One region of the Kitasatospora sp. P5_F3 genome, then DNA from elsewhere that is predicted to be linked to it. Evidence: predicted binding sites of a transcription regulator. Region 1 holds the regulator's gene; the other holds the start of a gene.
The links. Region 1 encodes HrcA, which represses chaperone genes, less so after heat shock. Its sites were predicted from a motif close to TTNGCACTCNGNNNNNCNGAGTGCNAA; they were not measured.

Region 1 (5,068 bases):
GACCGAGCCGAAGCCGGTCGGGCGGAAGCCGGCGGCGGCCTCCAGGGTGAGGGCGGCGGAGGGCACGCCGAAGAGCTGGTCGAGGTCGGGCCTGACCGGCTTGCTGCGGCCGAAGAGGGCGTTCAGGAATCCCATGGGGTCGGTGGCTCCTCAGCGGCCGAGCTCGGCGGAGATCCGGCCGAGCTGCTCCAGCCGCTGCTCCAGCGACGGGTGAGTGGACATCAGCTGGCTCGCTGCCTCCCTGGCGCTCAGCGCCGGGGCGAAGTAGAAGGCGTTGTACGGCTGCGCCCGGCGCAGGTCCTCGCTCGGGATGGCGGCGATCTGGCCGGTCACCTTGGTCAGTGCGGAGGCCAGTGCGCTGGGCCGTCCGGTGAGCTGGGCGGCGGCCCGGTCGGCGGCCAGCTCGCGGTAGCGGGAGAGCAGCCGGGTGAGCAGGAAGCTGGCCGCGTAGACCACCATGCTGATCAGCGGGACCAGGATCATCGCGAGCGCCGCGTTGCTGTCGTTGCTGCTGCTGCGGCCGCGCCCGTTCATCATGCCGCTGTACAGCGCGATCCGGGTGATCACCCCGGCCAGTACGCCGAGGAAGCCGGCGATGGTCATCACCGCCACGTCCCGGTGCGCGACGTGCGAGAGCTCGTGCGCGAGCACGCCCTCCAGCTCCTCCGGCTCCAGCCGCCGGAGCAGTCCGGTGGTGACGCAGACCACGGCGCGTTGGGGGTTGCGGCCGGTGGCGAAGGCGTTCGGCATGTCGGTATCGGTGACCGCCACCCGGGGCTTGGGCATGTCGGCCAGTGCGCACAACCGGTCGATTGTGCCGTGCAGTTGCGGGTACTCCTCGGGGGTGACCTCGTGGGCGCCCATCGCCCGCTGGGTGATCTTGTCGCTGAACCAGAACTGGACCACGAACAGCCCGCCGGAGATCAGGACGACCAGCGGCCAGGCCCCGCGGAACAGCACTATCAGCACGCCGGTGAAGCCGACGTAGAGCAGTCCGATGACGAACATCGTGGTGACCATCCGACCGGTCAGCCCCCGGTCGGGTGCGAAGCGGGTGTGCTGACCTGATGACATGACTGCTCCTTATGTCCTGATCTGTCGCTTTCGATGCTGCCACTTGCCGGGAGCATTCGGCGGGCGGCACAGGCGAGAAGGCGGCAAGGATCACCAGGCGGCGCCGTTCCTGCCGCCGGGGTCGGGCCTTACACTGGCAGGTACTGTCCTGGCACTCTGCCCAGCTGAGTGCCAGGGGACGGATCAGGTCAGGACGAAGCGAAGACGGAGGTGCGTGGCCATGTACAGCGAGCGGCCGTTGGATGACCGCAAGCTCGCGGTGCTGCGCGCGATCGTCCAGGACTACGTCGGCACCGAGGAGCCGGTCGGCTCCAAGGCCCTGGTCGAGCGGCACAACCTCGGCGTCTCCCCGGCCACCGTGCGCAATGACATGGCGGCTCTGGAGGAGGACGGCTACATCCACCAGCCGCACACCAGTGCGGGCCGGATCCCCACCGACAAGGGGTACCGGCTGTTCGTCGACCGGCTGGCCGAGGTCAAGCCGATGACCGCCCCCGAGCGCCGGGCGATCCGGCACTTCCTGGACGGCGCGGTGGACCTGGACGACACGGTGGCCCGTACGGTCCGGCTGCTCGCGCAGCTGACCCGGCAGGTCGCGGTGGTCCAGTACCCCTCGCTGTCCCGTTCGACGGTGCGTCACGTCGAGCTGGTGGCGCTGGCCCCGGCCAAGGTGATGCTGGTCCTGATCACCAACACCGGCCGGGTCGAGCAGCGGATGGTCGACTGCCCCGGGACGGTCGGCGAGACGGTGCTGGCCGACCTGCGGGCCAAGCTCAACACCCAGGCGGTCGGTCGGCCGCTGCCCGAGGTGCCCGGTCTGCTGGAGGACCTGCCGGCGGCTTTCGAGCCCGCCGACCGGCCCACCGTCAGCACCGTGCTGGCCACCCTCTTCGAGACCCTGGCCGAGCAGAACGAGGAGCGGATCATGCTGGCCGGTACGGCCAACCTGACCCGCTTCGGCCACGACTTCCCGCTCACCATCCAGCCGGTGCTGGAGGCCCTGGAGGAGCAGGTCGTCCTGCTCCGTCTCCTGGGTGAGACGGCGGACGCGGGGATGACGGTCCGGATCGGGCACGAGAACGCCTATGAGGGGCTCAATTCCACCTCTGTCGTCTCGGTCGGCTACGGTTCGGGCGATCAGAGTGTCGCGAAGCTGGGCGTGATCGGACCGACCCGGATGGACTACCCGGGCACAATGGGGGCGGTGCGAGCGGTGGCACGGTACGTGGGTCAGATCCTGGCCGAGTCTTAACCGAGTCCTATACAGAGCACTGTCAGACCAGTCGCAGCACTTCTAGAGGCGGAACAAGCGGAGCATTTGGTGGCCACGGACTACTACGCGGTACTCGGCGTCCGACGGGATGCGGGGCAGGACGAGATCAAGAAGGCGTTCCGACGCCTTGCCCGCGAACTGCACCCGGACGTCAACCCGGACCCGAAGACGCAGGAGCGGTTCAAGGAGATCAACGCCGCCTACGAGGTGTTGTCCGACCCGGCCAAGCGCCAGGTCTACGACCTCGGCGGCGACCCCCTGTCGCCCAACGGCGGCGGCGCGGGCGGCTTCGGCGCGGGCGCGGCGGGGTTCGGCTTCTCCGACATCATGGACGCGTTCTTCGGCGCGGCCTCCGGTCAGCGCGGCCCGCGCTCGCGCACCAGGCGCGGCCAGGACGCGATGATCCGGCTGGAGATCACCCTGGAGGAGGCCGCGTTCGGCACCACCAAGGAACTCCAGGTGGACACCGCCGTCACCTGTACCACCTGCTCCGGCGAGGGCGCGGCCCCCGGCACCTCGGCGCAGACCTGTGACATGTGCCGCGGCAAGGGCGAGGTCTCCCAGGTCACCCGGTCCTTCCTGGGCCAGGTCATGACCTCGCGGCCCTGCCCGCAGTGCCAGGGTTTCGGCACCGTGGTCCCGACCCCGTGCCCCGAGTGCGCGGGCGACGGCCGGGTCCGGGCCCGTCGCACCCTGACGGTGAAGATCCCGGCCGGTGTCGACAACGGCACCCGGATCCAGCTCGCGGGCGAGGGCGAGGTCGGCCCCGGCGGCGGCCCGGCCGGCGACCTGTACGTGGAGATCGCCGAGACCAACCACCCGACCTTCCAGCGGCGCGGGGACGACCTGCACTGCACGGTCACCATCCCGATGACCGCGGCCTCGCTCGGCACCCAGGTGCCGCTGCAGACCCTGGACGGCCTGGAGGAGGTCGACATCCGGCCCGGCACCCAGTCAGGCCAGTCGATCCCGCTGCACGGGCGCGGCATCACGCATCTGCGCGGTGGCGGGCGTGGCGACCTGATAGTGCATGTCGAGGTGCAGACCCCCACCAAGCTCGACCCCGAGATGGAGGACCTGCTCCGGCGCCTCGCGGTGCTGCGCGGTGAGGAGCGGCCCTCCGGGACCTTCGCACCGGGGCAGCAGGGTCTGTTCTCCCGTCTGAAGGACGCGTTCAACGGCCGCTGATCCGGTCCGGTTCAGGAAAGTACGAAGGTAAGGCAAGCGCATGACCGCCCCCGTGTTCGTCGTGGAGACCGACCGTCTCGCCGGGATCGCCCCCGGCGGGGTGGTCCGACTGGACGGGCCCGAGGGGCGGCATGCCGCCGCCGTGAAGCGGCTGGAGCCGGGTGAGGCGCTCACCCTGGCGGACGGCCTCGGCCTCGGCGTCGAGGGCACCGTGGCGGCCGTGCACGGCAAGGACGTGCTGGACGTCACCGTGCTGAGCGTCCGTCAGGAGCCCGTCCCCACGCCCCGGATCATCGTGGTCCAGGCCCTCCCCAAGGGCGACCGCGGCGAGCTCGCGGTGGAGACCATGACCGAGGTCGGGGTCGACGTGGTGATCCCCTGGGCCGCCTCCCGCTGCATCACCCAGTGGAAGGGCGACCGGGGGGCCAAGGCGCTCGCCAAGTGGCGGGCCACCGCCCGGGAGGCGGGCAAGCAGTCCCGCCGCCTGCGCTTCCCGGAGGTCCGGGAGCTGATGACGACGCGTCAGCTCGCCCCGGTGCTGGCCTCGGCGGCCTTCGCCGCCGTGCTGCACGAGGAGGGCTCCGCCCCGCTCGCCACCGCCCCGCTGCCCGACACCGGCGACCTGATCCTGATCGTCGGCCCCGAGGGCGGGGTCTCCCCGGACGAACTCGCGGCCTTCGCCGAAGCCGGGGCCGCCCCGCACCGGTTGGGCAGCTCCGTGCTGCGTACCTCCACGGCGGGTGTTGCGGCGGGAGCATTGCTCCTTGGTCGCACCAACCGCTGGGCCTGAGCATGTACTAATCCGTGTGCGGAAGCGCCCGCGCTGCGTAAAGTAACGCAGTGACCACCTCTGCGAGCGCGTATCTGCGCCATCCCCACCTGCACGGCGACCTGGTGACCTTCGTCGCCGAGGACGACATCTGGCTCGCGCCGCTGGACGGCGGACGGGCCTGGCGGCTGACGGCCGATCAGGTGCCGGTCAGTCATCCGAGGTTCGCGCCGGACGGGCGGCACGTCGCCTGGACCTCGACCCGGGACGGTGCGCCGGAGATCCACGTGGCGCCCACCGACGGCGGCCAGGCCCGGCGGCTGACGTACTGGGGTGTGCCGGGGACCAGGCTGCGGGGCTGGACCAAGAACGGCCTTCCGGTCGCCGTCTCCAGCGCCGGGCAGGCGACCTCGCGCCGCAGCTGGGCGTTCGCGATCCCGCTGGACGGCGGCGAGCCGACCAGGCTGCCGTACGGGCCGGTCGGCGGGCTGGCGCAGGAGCCGGACGGCGAGCGCACCCTGCTGATCAGCGCCCGGAGTACCGAGCCCGCGTACTGGAAGCGCTACCGGGGCGGCACGGTGGGCAAGTTGTGGATCGGCGAGCGCGAGTTCGAGCGGGTGCACGCCGGTCTTGACGGCAACATCGACTCGCCGCTCTGGGTCGGCGACCGGATCGCCTTCCTCTCCGACCACGAGGGCGTCGGGCAGCTGTACTCCAGCCTGGCCGACGGCAGTGACCTGCGGCGGCACAGCGACGGTGAGTTC
Region 2 (5,068 bases), on a different contig from region 1:
CGCAGACGCCGCCGGCCAGCTTGGCCAGGCGCTCCTGCAGCTTCTCGCGGTCCCAGTCCGAGTCGGTGTTGGCGATCTCGGCCTTGATCTGGTTCACGCGACCGGCGACGGCGTCCGACTCACCGGCACCGTCGACGACCGTGGTGTCGTCCTTGGTGATGGTGATGCGGCGGGCGGAGCCGAGCACGTCCAGACCGGCCTGGTCGAGCTTGAGGCCGACCTCCTCGGAGATGACGGTGGCACCGGTGAGGGTGGCCAGGTCGCCGAGGATGGCCTTGCGGCGGTCGCCGAAGCCGGGGGCCTTCACCGCGACGGCGTTGAAGGTGCCACGGATCTTGTTGACCACGAGGGTGGAGAGCGCCTCGCCGTCCACGTCCTCGGCGATGATCAGCAGCGGCTTGGAGGTGCCGCCCTGCAGGATCTTCTCGAGCAGCGGGAGGAGCTCCTGGATCGAGGAGATCTTGCCCTGGTTGATCAGGATGTACGGGTCCTCGAGGACCGCTTCCTGACGCTCGGCGTCGGTGACGAAGTACGGCGACAGGTAGCCCTTGTCGAACTGCATGCCCTCGGTGAAGTCGAGCTCCACGCCGAAGGTGTTCGACTCCTCGACGGTGATGACACCGTCCTTGCCGACCTTGTCGATCGCCTCGGCGATCAGGTCGCCGACCTGCTGGTCCTGGGCGGACAGGGACGCGACGGCGGCCACGTCCTCCTTGCCCTCGATCTCGCGGGCGCTGGCGAGCAGGTGCGCGGAGACGGCGGCGACGGCCTTGTCGATGCCCTTCTTCAGGGCGGCCGGGCCGGCGCCCGCGGCGACGTTCCGGAGACCCTCGTTGACCAGGGCCTGGGCCAGCACCGTGGCGGTGGTGGTGCCGTCACCCGCAACGTCGTTGGTCTTGGTGGCGACCTCCTTGACGAGCTGCGCGCCAAGGTTCTCGTACGGGTCGTCCAGCTCGATCTCGCGAGCGATGGTGACACCGTCGTTGGTGATGGTCGGGGCGCCGAACTTCTTGTCGATGACGACGTTGCGGCCCTTGGGACCGATGGTCACCTTGACGGTGTCGGCCAGCTTGTTCACACCACGCTCGAGCGAGCGGCGGGCGTCCTCGTCGAACTGCAGGATCTTCGGCATGATTCCGTTTCCTAAAGGGGTCTACTGACGACGTGAGCCAACAACCGCGCCCCGGGCCCCTGTCACTGGTGACAAGAATCCGGGGCGGGCTGGTACGTCTTACTTCTCGATGATGGCGAGAACGTCGCGCGCCGAGAGAACCAGGTATTCCTCACCCTGGTACTTGACCTCGGTGCCGCCGTACTTCGAGTACAGGACGATGTCGCCGACGGCGACGTCCAGCGGGAGACGCTGGCCGTCCTCGAAGCGACCCGGACCGACGGCCAGGACGACGCCCTCCTGGGGCTTCTCCTTCGCCGTGTCCGGGATGACCAGGCCGGAGGCCGTGGTGGTCTCGGCGTCGAGCGGCTGGACCACAATGCGGTCCTCGAGCGGCTTGATGGCAACCTTGCTGCTGGCGGTCACGTCCGAGCTCCCCTTCGGAGATTACGGGGTTGTTCTTCAGGTAGGTGGCGATGAGTACGGGTCTGCCGTCGCGGGGGTCAGACTCGCTTCATCGCGTTAGCACTCACCCGGTGGGGAGTGCCAGGAACGACCATAGGCGGCCGTTAGCACTCAGTCAACCAGAGTGCCAACGGCGTGGCCCGGAGAACCGCCGGAACCGAGTGTCCGTACCCATGTACGAGGCGGCCCCGGCTCGGCAGAATTACCCCCATGCCAGCAGTCAACCGCCCCCTGCCGGACCGCCGCTCGGACCTCGTCTCGGCGTTCGCGCTCCTGCTGCTCTCGGTCGGCGGGTGGCTCTTCGTCCTCCTGTTGCTGGGCCTGCGGGCCTGGGCCTCCTCCTCCAACCAGGCCAGGCCCGCAGGGGCGCCTGCCCCCGCACCGCCGCCGTACGACTGGATGCCGATGTTGTCGATCGGGGGGCTGGTGCTCTGGATGCTGCTGGTCACCGGCTTCGCCTGGTACGGAGGGCGCCGGGTGACCGCCACCGTGCAGGGTCTGCTGCTGGCCGTGGTGCTGCTGTTCACCGGGGCGGGCTACGCCGCCGAGCACCGCACCGCCCCCGAGCCCGAGCCGCTCCCCTCGAACTACCAGCCCTGCTACAGCGGCAGCGGCCGGTGCAATTGAGGCCGGGCAGAATGGGCCCGTGGAGATCGAATCGTTCCGTGGCCTGTTGACCGACCAGGGCCAGTCCCTGCTGGCCGAGCTCCGGGAGTTCAAGCCCGGCGAGGAGCTGGCGCTGGCCACCCGGCTGCGCAAGGAGCACCCGGCCGGGCTGGTCAGTGCGGCGCTCGCGCAGGCGGGGCTGCGGCAGCGGGCCAGGGCGAAGTTCGGTGACGACGCCGACGCGATGTACTTCACCCCGAACGGGGTCGAGCAGGCCACCCGCCGCAGCGTCGCCGAGTGGCGGGCGCAGCGGTTCGCCGCGCTCGGCGTGCGGCGGCTGGCCGACCTGTGCTGCGGGATCGGCGGCGATGCGATCGCCCTGGCCAGGGCCGGGATCGCGGTCCTGGCGGTCGACCGGGACGAGCTGACCTGCGCCGTGGCCGAGGCCAACGCGGCCGCGCTGGGCCTGGGCGAGCTGATCGAGGTCCGGCAGGCGGACGTCACCGAGGTGGACGTCACCGGGTACGACGCGGTCTTCACCGACCCGGCGCGCCGGACGGCGCGCGGGCGGGTCTTCGATCCGGAGGCGTACTCCCCGCCGCTCTCCTGGGCGATCGAGGCGGCCCGCCGCACCCCGTACGGGGCGCTCAAGGTGGCGCCCGGCATCCCGCACGCGCTGGTGCCCGCGGGCGCCGAGGCCGAGTGGGTCTCGGACCACGGGGAGGTCAAGGAGGCGGTGCTCTGGTTCGGCACCGGGGCCACCGAGCCGCACCGGGCCACCCTGCTGCCGGGCCCGCACACCCTGACGGGCGGTCAACTCCCCGACCCGGCGCCCGGGCCGGTCGGCCGCTACCTGTACGAGCCGGACGGCGCGGTGATCCGGGCCCACCAGGTGGCCGAGGTGGCCGGGCAGGTGGACGGCCGGCTGATCGACCCGATGATTGCCTACCTGACCTCGGACCGACTGGTGGCGACCCCGTACGCGCACGCGTACGAGCTGACCGACGTACTGCCGTTCCACATCAAGAAGCTCAAGGCGCTGCTGCGCGAGCGCGGCGTCGGCACCGTGGTGATCAAGAAGCGCGGCATCGCGATCACCCCCGAGGACCTGCGCAAGCAGCTCAAGCCGAGCGGCCCGAACGAGGTCACCGTGATCCTCTGCCGGACCGACCGGGGCCCGCTGATGATGCTGGGTCAGCCGGCCAAGGCCTGAGGCCTACCGGTCGGCCTGGATGTAGTCCTCCAGCCGGGCCACCGCGAAGCCCTGCTCCTGGATCCGGCGCAGCAGCTCGGCGAACATCTCGGTCATCGTCTCGCCCTTGAGGTCCTTGGGCCCCCGGAAGTGCGCCAGCACGATGTCGCCCGGCTTGAGCTTCTTGTCGGCGGCCTGGTACTGCATGTCGTGGATCTGCATCGACTCGCGCCAGAGCACGATCGCGCGCGGGCCGCACTGCGCCACCGCGGTGTTCAGCTGCGGGGTGTGCGCGCCGTCGCCGTACGGAGGGCGGAACAGCAGCGGGGCCTTGCCGTACTGCTGGGTGAGCGCGGCCTGGGCGTCGCAGACCTCGGACTTCTGCTTCTCCGCCGAGACCTTGCTGAGCTGGGCGTGGTCGGTGGTGTGGTTGTGCACGTGGTTGCCGAGTGCCTGGAGCGGCTTGAAGTAGCCGTAGTCGTCCTTGACGATGTCCCGGGTCAGGAACATCGAGATCGGGACCTTCAGGTCGGTGATCATCTCGACGAACTTCGGGTCCTTCTCGGCCCCGTCGTCGATCGTGACGAAGACCACCTTGTCCTTGGTCGGCACCTCGCTGAAGACCGGCACCGGCCCACCGGCCGTCAGCTTGACCGGCTTGTCGGACGGGGCGGCGGGGGCCGGCGGCAGTGCGGTCAGGCCCCACTTGGCCCAGCCCCCGGCCGCCGACGGCGTCGCCGGCGGAGCGTCAACCGGCTTGCCGGCAACCGGAGTCGGTGACGGCGGACCCGCCGGCGCCCGGCCCCCACCGCTGCCGCAACCGGTCGCCAGCAGCAGGGCAAGCACAGCCACCCCGTACGTCTTCTTCACCGTTCCCCCGTCGTTCAGCCAACTCTCAGGAAGGCTACTCGACGTGTTCGCTGGTGAACCCCCACCGATGGGCGGGGCGCGCCAGCAGACCGGCGGGGGGCTCGGCCACCGGCACCGGATCGCCGTCCCACCAGGTGATCAGCAGCACCCGGTCACCGGCCGCGGCGAACAGCTCGGTCCGCACCAGGCCGGCTGAGCCGCGCAGTTGGGGCAGCGCGAACTCCCGCACCCAGACCGAGAGTTCACCGGCCCGGCCGTCGGCAGCCCGGGCCTCCCACATCTGCGCGACGGTCACCGCAGCGCCTCGTGCGCGGCCGCGTGCAGGTCGGTGTGCGGGACGGAGACCTCGGTGACCGGCAGCGAGGAGTCGGCTGACAGGGCGAAGGAGGAGGGCGCGCGGTTGCGCCAGACCATCTCCGAGCCGAGCGCCGCCACCATCGCGCCGTTGTCCGTGCACAGCCCGGGGCGCGGCACCCGGAGCACGATGCCCGCCTTGTCGCAGCGCTGCTGGGCCATCTCGCGCAGCCGGGAGTTGGCCGCCACGCCGCCGCCGATCATCAGGTGGTCGACGCCCTGGTCCTTGCAGGCCTTGACCGCCTTGCGGGTCAGCACGTCGGTGACCGCCTCCTGGAAGGAGGCCGCCACGTCGGCGATCGGCACTGTCTCGCCCGCGCGCCGCTTGGCCTCGACCCAGCGGGCCACCGCGGTCTTCAGGCCGGAGAACGAGAAGTCGTACTCCGGGTCCTTCGGACCGCTCAGCCCGCGCGGGAACCTGATCGCCTTCGGGTCGCCGTCCCGGGCCATCCGGTCCACCACCGGGCCGC

Region 2: groES (co-chaperone GroES) is a predicted target of HrcA. The motif match lies at 1,681-1,707, and genes of this name have one in related genera.

The regions. Positions count from the first base shown of each region.
Region 1 is NZ_JBFUMY010000012.1:182,723-187,790, reverse strand. Features, by position in the region: gene pspAB (PspA-associated protein PspAB) at 1-135, opposite strand, end outside; gene htpX (zinc metalloprotease HtpX) at 151-1,074, opposite strand; gene hrcA (heat-inducible transcriptional repressor HrcA) at 1,295-2,326, shown strand; gene dnaJ (molecular chaperone DnaJ) at 2,396-3,535, shown strand; gene ACXJMZ_RS11220 (16S rRNA (uracil(1498)-N(3))-methyltransferase) at 3,576-4,325, shown strand; gene ACXJMZ_RS11215 (S41 family peptidase) at 4,376-5,068, shown strand, end outside.
Region 2 is NZ_JBFUMY010000007.1:159,396-164,463, forward strand. Features, by position in the region: gene groL (chaperonin GroEL) at 1-1,132, opposite strand, end outside; gene groES (co-chaperone GroES) at 1,232-1,537, opposite strand; gene ACXJMZ_RS05640 (DUF6234 family protein) at 1,787-2,203, shown strand; gene ACXJMZ_RS05645 (THUMP-like domain-containing protein) at 2,223-3,395, shown strand; gene ACXJMZ_RS05650 (polysaccharide deacetylase family protein) at 3,399-4,226, opposite strand; gene ACXJMZ_RS05655 (hypothetical protein) at 4,279-4,539, opposite strand; gene tsaD (tRNA (adenosine(37)-N6)-threonylcarbamoyltransferase complex transferase subunit TsaD) at 4,536-5,068, opposite strand, start outside.